Regions from separate parts of the Arthrobacter sp. 92 genome, predicted to be linked through region 1. Evidence: riboswitches for the same ligand, from Rfam matches in the RefSeq annotation. Region 1 holds a riboswitch; the other holds the start of a gene.
The links. A riboswitch is a leader RNA that binds a small molecule or an ion and turns the genes downstream of it on or off. The one in region 1 is predicted to bind glycine.
Positions count from the first base shown of each region.

Region 2: it holds a riboswitch for glycine, as region 1 does, so the genes downstream of both, gcvP (aminomethyl-transferring glycine dehydrogenase) here and gcvP (aminomethyl-transferring glycine dehydrogenase) in region 1, are expected to answer to the same signal.

Region 1 covers NZ_CP189863.1:2,063,878-2,067,280, forward strand. The annotation lists gene gcvP (aminomethyl-transferring glycine dehydrogenase) at 1-1,292, opposite strand, end outside; glycine riboswitch at 1,331-1,436, opposite strand; glycine riboswitch at 1,438-1,535, opposite strand; gene ACP4XC_RS09460 (EAL domain-containing protein) at 2,304-3,403, opposite strand, start outside.
Region 2 covers NZ_CP189863.1:915,973-919,375, reverse strand. The annotation lists gene gcvP (aminomethyl-transferring glycine dehydrogenase) at 1-2,262, opposite strand, end outside; glycine riboswitch at 2,456-2,554, opposite strand; gene ACP4XC_RS04270 (TetR/AcrR family transcriptional regulator) at 2,669-3,208, opposite strand; gene ACP4XC_RS04265 (MFS transporter) at 3,277-3,403, shown strand, end outside.

The sequences.
Region 1 (3,403 bases):
GTTTCATCGACTGACACGCCAACCGTGTCCGCATCGATGAAGCGTAGGTTGATGCCGCGGGCCTCGGCGGCGGTGATGACCTTCCGGGCTTTGCCCGGCACGCGGACTGTGACGGTGTCGAAGAAGGACTCGCTCACCAGTTCCCGGCCCGCGATCTTCAGCGTGGCGGCGAGGGCGCGGGCGTTGTTGTGGACGGTCTCGGCGATCGCCTTCAGACCGTCAGGTCCGTGGTAGACGGCGTACATCGAGGAGACGATGGCCAGCAGCGCCTGAGCGGTGCAGATGTTGGACGTGGCCTTTTCACGGCGGATGTGCTGCTCGCGGGTCTGCAGGGCCAGCCGGTAGGCCGGGACGCCGGCGTTGTCCTTGGAGACGCCGACAATGCGGCCGGGAAGCGTGCGTTCCATGCCTTCGCGCACCGCCATGTAGGCCGCGTGCGGGCCGCCGAAGAACAGCGGCACGCCCAGGCGCTGCGTGGAGCCGACGGCGACGTCCGCGCCCTGCTCGCCCGGAGGGGTGAGCAGGGTCAGGGCCAGGAGGTCCGCTGCCACGGTGACGAGCGCGCCGCGGTCTTTGGCCTCTGCGATCACGGCCGTCTGGTCCCAGACCTGGCCGGAAACGCCGGGCTGCTGCAGGACCACACCGTTGATGTCGCCGTCGGGCAGTCCCTGGGACAGGTCCGCTATCTCCACATCGAAGCCGAGCGCTTCGGCGCGGCCCTTGACGATGGCGATGGTCTGCGGGAGGCAGTCGGCGTCCAGGACGGTCTTGCCGTCACGGGCCTCTTTGTTCTTGTTGGCGCGGCGCATCAGGAGCACGGCTTCGGCCACGGCGGTGGCCTCGTCGAGGAGCGACGCGTTGGCCACCGGAAGCGCGGTGAGGTCCTGGACCATGGTCTGGAAGTTCAGCAGCGCCTCGAGCCGGCCCTGGGAAATCTCCGGCTGGTAGGGCGTGTAGGCGGTGTACCAGGCGGGGGCTTCGAGGATGTTGCGGCGGATCACCGGCGGCGTGACGGTGTCGTAGTAGCCCTGGCCGATCATCTGCACGGCCGTCTTGTTCTTGGAAGCGAGCTTGCGCAGCTCGGCCAGCACCTCAACTTCGCTGAGGGCGCTGTCGAGGCTGAGCGGCTTTTCCTGGCGGATGGAGGCGGGTACTGCGTTGTCAACGAGGCCGTCTACGGTGTCGTAGCCGACGGCCTTGAGCATGGTGTCGATGTCTGTTTGGCGGCGCGCGCCGATGTGGCGGTCTGCGAACGTGGACGGGGTCGACTGAATCGTCATGAGGAACTCCATAATTCAGGTGGCGCCGGAGTGCCACGATGATTCGGGTTCCTCCCCGCTCTGTATTGGACCTGAGAGTTTCCGCGTTGCCTGCTGTTAGCAGGCGCCACTTGCACCGTCGGTGAGCCCGGTTTCCCGGACTGCTTTCCAGAGTTGCCTTGCCGCGGCGGTACGTGGGCCTGAGAGATTCCTGGGGAGGATTTGCTCCTACGGCGCCTGCTGAACGTACCGGCAGGACTCTCCCGCCGCAGATCATAAGCTGTGCCACTTGTCGGTGACACGGCTCACACTGTAGCTTGCGCTCGGGCAGCAACGCAAGAGCCCGCTTCAAAATGTCATTCGCTGCCCTGCAGTCAACTGACCAAGGAGTCGGCAGGGCCGTCTGCTCGGTGGGGAGATGACCCTTGGCTCCGACCGCGCGCCGGTAGGGGGCGTCTACAAACTCATCGAAGGCACCGCCACTCAGGGATAGAGCGAAGCCCTCGGAATCTTGGTCCTGAACTACCCCCTACCTGAACCAATGACATGCCGGCCCACTTGCGCAAACGCCGTAGGCTTTCCCCTCACCGCCGTGGTCTCCCTGCAGGTCAGACCCAAATCCATTTCGGATGTGCTGGACCGGCTCAGCGGTCACGAATCAGCCCCCATGGTCACGATGGTTACTGGTCAGGCCCCCGTGGTCTTTCACGGAGTCTTTCATGATCCCAGGAGTCCGGCCGATTTCATCACCAAGGACATCGGCGCACTCCCGGCATTCAGCCCATGGACACCAAGGTGGCCATCGCCGTCACGCGGCGCTACTGGATGGACCGCGACGGACCGCACATCGGCGATCAGGTTGAAGGACCTCTGAGACGTTAGCCCGCTTTCCCTGCGGCCCCCTGAATAGCCTGCACAGGGCGCACGTCTCAGGCGCTGGAGAGCCGGTACCGGTGGTCAAATCCGGGACAGCGCGTGCAGGGTTCGGTTTCGGCTGGTTGCCTGCCGGTGCCCCTGTGGCGGGTTCTTGCGGTGTGGTTGTGGTCAAAACCATATGGAGGCTGTAGGGGGAGGAGCCTGCGGTCCTGCCTGTGCGTGGGCGGGGTGGTCCCAGTCGGCCCAGTCCTGGGGGCGGGTGGTGGGTCGGGCGAGGAAGTAGCCTTGGGCGCCGCTCACGCCGAGTGCTCCGACAGCGGCGAGTTCGTCTTTGGTTTCGATTCCTTCGGCGATGAGCGCTGCTCCGAGCTGTTCGGCGAAGCCGACCATGGCCTCGACGAAGGCGTGGCGGAGGGTGTCCGTGTCGATTCCGGCGATGAGGCTGCGGTCGAGTTTGATGATTTCGGGTTGAAGTTCTTTAATCCGGTGGAGCGAGTCGAAGTATGAGCCGGCATGGTCGAACGCGAGCCGGACCCCGCGCCCTCGCAGTGGTGCCAGTGCCTCGTTCAGGGCGCGGGCCTGCTCCGGGCTCAGCGCTTCGGTGAGTTCAAGGACGATGCGGTCCGGGGCCAGCAGGGATTCCTCCAGCAGGCCCGGTAGCAGCGGGTCCAGACAAGTGGCGGGGGAGAGCTTCAGCGCCACGTACAGATGTGGGGGAAGGCGCTGCGCTGCGGCGAGTGCGGACTCCAGGGCCATGAATTCAAGTTCGCTTCCCATCCGGGCCTCGGCGGCTTCAGCGAACCAGTAGCCAGCGTCATCGCTGCCGTCGGTGACGAACCGAGTGAACGCCTCCGCTCCGGTAACAGAGCCAAGGGAAAGGTCGTGGATGGGCTGAAAAGCGGTCAGCAGCATCCTGCCTTCAAGGACCGCCTCGATCCGGGAAGCACGCTCAGCCTCACTCTCCACCGCAACTGCCGGGGCCAGGGTGCCGGGGGGAAGGGCGGATCCGGCGGCCGTGGGTGTCGGCTTCGCGGGGCCGGTGGGGGTCCGGAGGGAAAACAGGTGTTCGATCAGTGCTGTTTCCGGGTGACCGGGATGGGAGGCAAGGCGTTCGCGAAGCTGGTCCCTGACATGGGCCAGTTCCGGCGCGGGGTCTGAGAGCACGGTGTAGATAATGGTCGAGGCCTGGCGGCGTATGACCGAAGGGTCAGTGCGGTCAGACTCGGGCGCCGGGTCTGCGGAGGCCTGGCTTTGGGAGCATGCGGGCA
Region 2 (3,403 bases), 1.1 Mb from region 1:
GGCGGAGCCGTAGCGGGACGCCGAGATCGGTGTGCCTCCGGGGCCCTTGGCCGGAGCTGCGCTGTTGGCATCGCCCGGCATAAACGGTGCGAGGTGGGCCTTGGCCGCGACCGGGCCTACCCCGGGGCCGCCGCCGCCGTGCGGAATGCAGAAGGTCTTGTGCAGGTTCAGGTGCGAGACGTCGCCGCCGAACTGCCCGGGCTGGGCCAGACCCACCAGGGCATTGAGGTTGGCGCCGTCGATGTAGACCTGCCCGCCGGCGGCGTGGACCGCGTCGCAGACCTCGCGGACGTCGGCGTCGTACACCCCGTGCGTGGACGGGTAGGTGATCATGATCGCGGACAGGACGTCCTGGTGCAGTTCGATCTTCGCAGTGAGGTCCGCGTGGTCGATCGTGCCGTCAGAAGCGGTCGCCACGACAACGACCTTCATGCCTGCCAGCACGGCCGAGGCGGCATTGGTGCCGTGGGCGGAGGCCGGGATCAGGCAGATGTTGCGCTGGTCGTCGCCGCGGGAACGGTGGTAGCCGCGGATCGCCAGCAGCCCGGCGAGCTCGCCTTGGGATCCGGCGTTGGGCTGGATCGAGACCTGGTCGTAGCCGGTGATCTCGGTCAGCTGGGCTTCGAGGTCCCCGATCAACTCGCGCCAGCCCTCGGTCTGGGACTCGGGCGCGAAGGGATGGATGGAGGCGAACTCCGGCCAGGAAATGGCCTCCATCTCTGCCGTGGCGTTCAGCTTCATGGTGCACGAACCCAGCGGGATCATGGTGCGGTCCAGGGCAAGGTCCCGGTCCGAGAGGCGGCGGATGTAGCGCAGCAGCTGGGTTTCGGAACGGTGGGTGTTGAACACCGGATGCTGAAGGTAGTCGGACGTGCGCTCGACGGCGGGGTCCAGGCCGAACCCATCGACGGAATCCACCACGCTGGCGCCGAACGCGGCAACGACGTCGGCGACGATGGCCGCCGTCGTGGCTTCATCGGTGGAGATGCCGACCGTATCGGTGTCGATGGCGCGCAGGTTGATGCCCTTGGCCTCGGCGGCCGCGATGATTTCGGCAGCCTTGCCCGGCACGGACACGGTGACGGTGTCGAAGAAGGACGTGTGCAGCACATCCAGCCCAGCGGCCTTCAGTGAGGCGGCGATGGTCCTGGCGTGGCCGTGGACAGCTTCGGCGATGGCTTTGAGCCCGTCGGGGCCGTGATAGACAGCGTAGAAGGAGGCCACGATGGCCAGCAGCGCCTGGGCGGTGCAGATGTTGGAGGTGGCCTTCTCGCGGCGGATGTGCTGCTCGCGGGTCTGCAGCGCCAGCCGGTAGGCGGGGACGCCGGCGTTGTCCTTGGAGACACCCACGAGGCGGCCGGGCATGGAGCGCTCAAGGCCCTTCTGGACCGCCATATACGCGGCGTGCGGGCCGCCGAAGAACAGCGGCACGCCGAAGCGCTGGGCGGAGCCGACGGCGATGTCCGCGCCCTGCTCCCCGGGCGAGGTGATCAGCGTCAGGGACAGCAGGTCGGCGGCCACCGTCACGAGTGCGCCGCGTTCCTTGGCGTCCGCAATGACAGCCGAGTGGTCAAACACGCGGCCTGAGGCACCGGGCTGCTGCAGCACGACGCCGTTGATGACGCCCTCGGGCAGGCCTTTGGACAGGTCCGTGACCTCGACCTCGAAGCCCAGGGCTTCGGCCCGGCCCTTGACGACCGCAATGGTCTGCGGCAGGCAGTCGGCGTCGAGGACAGTCTTGCCGTCATGGGCCGTCTTGTTCTTGTTGGCGCGTCGCATCATCAGCACTGCCTCGGCCACGGCGGTGGCTTCGTCCAGCAGCGAGGCATTGGCGATGGGCAGGCCGACGAGGTCCTGGACCATTGTCTGGAAGTTCAGCAGCGCCTCGAGCCGGCCCTGGGAGATCTCCGGCTGGTAGGGCGTGTACGCGGTGTACCAGGCCGGAGCTTCGAGAATGTTGCGGCGGATCACCGGCGGGGTGAGGGTGTCGTAGTAGCCTTGCCCGATCATCTGCACGGCCGTCTTGTTCTTCGCGGCCAGCTTGCGCAGTTCGGCGAGGACTTCCACTTCGCTGAGGGCTGCGGCGAGCGCGAGGTCGGAATCCTGCCGGATGTCCTTCGGAACGGCGGTATCCACCAGGGCGTCGACAGTGTCGTAGCCGACGGCCTTCAGCATGGCGTCGACGTCGGACTGGCGGCGGGCGCCGATGTGCCGGTCAACGAAGGACGTGGACGCTGGGGTAACAGTCACAAGGAACTCCATAACTCAGGCGGCGCAGGGTACGCCACATCGATTCGGGTTCCTCCCCGCTCTGTATTGGACCTGAGAGTTTCCGCGCAGCCGTGCTCTCGCATGGCTCCGCTTGCACCGTCGGTGAGCACGGCGTGACCAGAACCGCCGTCCTGAATATCCAAGGGACGGTGGGTTCGGGCAGCCTGCTGCTTTCCAGAGTTGCCTTGCCGCGGCGGTACGTGGGCCTGAGAGGTTCCTGGGGAGGATTTGCTCCTACGGCGCCTGCTTGTACCTACTTGCAGAACTCTCCCGCCGCAGATCAAAGGCATATTAAATTAGCGGTGACAACTGTCACAACTGCCATTGTCCTATGCCTGAGACGCGTCTGCAAACTGTGAGGCGTCGGCCCGCTGTCCCCGACGGCGCCACCGCACTATCAGTCCCGCAGCCTCTCCACGGCGGCCAACAGGCTCTCCACATCACCGCTCAAGCCAGCCGCCGATCCCCCGGGCCCGCTGGCGAGCATGGCGTTAAAATACAGGCCATCGCCCATGTAAAGGACAGCTTTGGCCATCGCGGGCCCGACGTCGGCGGCCAGCAGTTCCAGCCAACTCTGCTGGACGGCGGCAAAACGGTGCAGTGTTTCCTTGTGCGCCACCTCCGCGAGGCGGGTAGCCGCCACAAAGACCCGGTCCAAGGGGGTGTCTGCCCACAACGAAGACTTGATGAAGTAGGCGGCCGCCCCTTCCGGCGCCACGGACATTGCTTTGACGTCCTCGGCCACCAGGCGGTCCATACGCTCGAGCAACACCGAAATCATGGCCTCCTTGTTGGGGAAGTGGTAGAGCAAACCGCCCTTCGAAACGCCGGCCCTTTTGGCCACCGCATCCAAGGTGGCGGCCCGCTCACCGACCTCAATGAGGAGGGATTCGAAGGCGTCGAGGACGGCTTCACGTGCGACGGGTTTTCTGGCCATGGTTCCTATCATGCCCGCTGCCGCGGGGTCATTTCTTAACTATACCGTCCAGACGGTATAGTTAAGCCATGGCAATCGCATCGACCCCCCGCACGCGGGATTCGCTACCCAAGCGTTCTGATGCCGCCCCCCGCCCGGACCGCGGACCCGGGCGGGACTGGCTGGCGCTGGGGCTGCTCATGTTCCCGGTCCTCC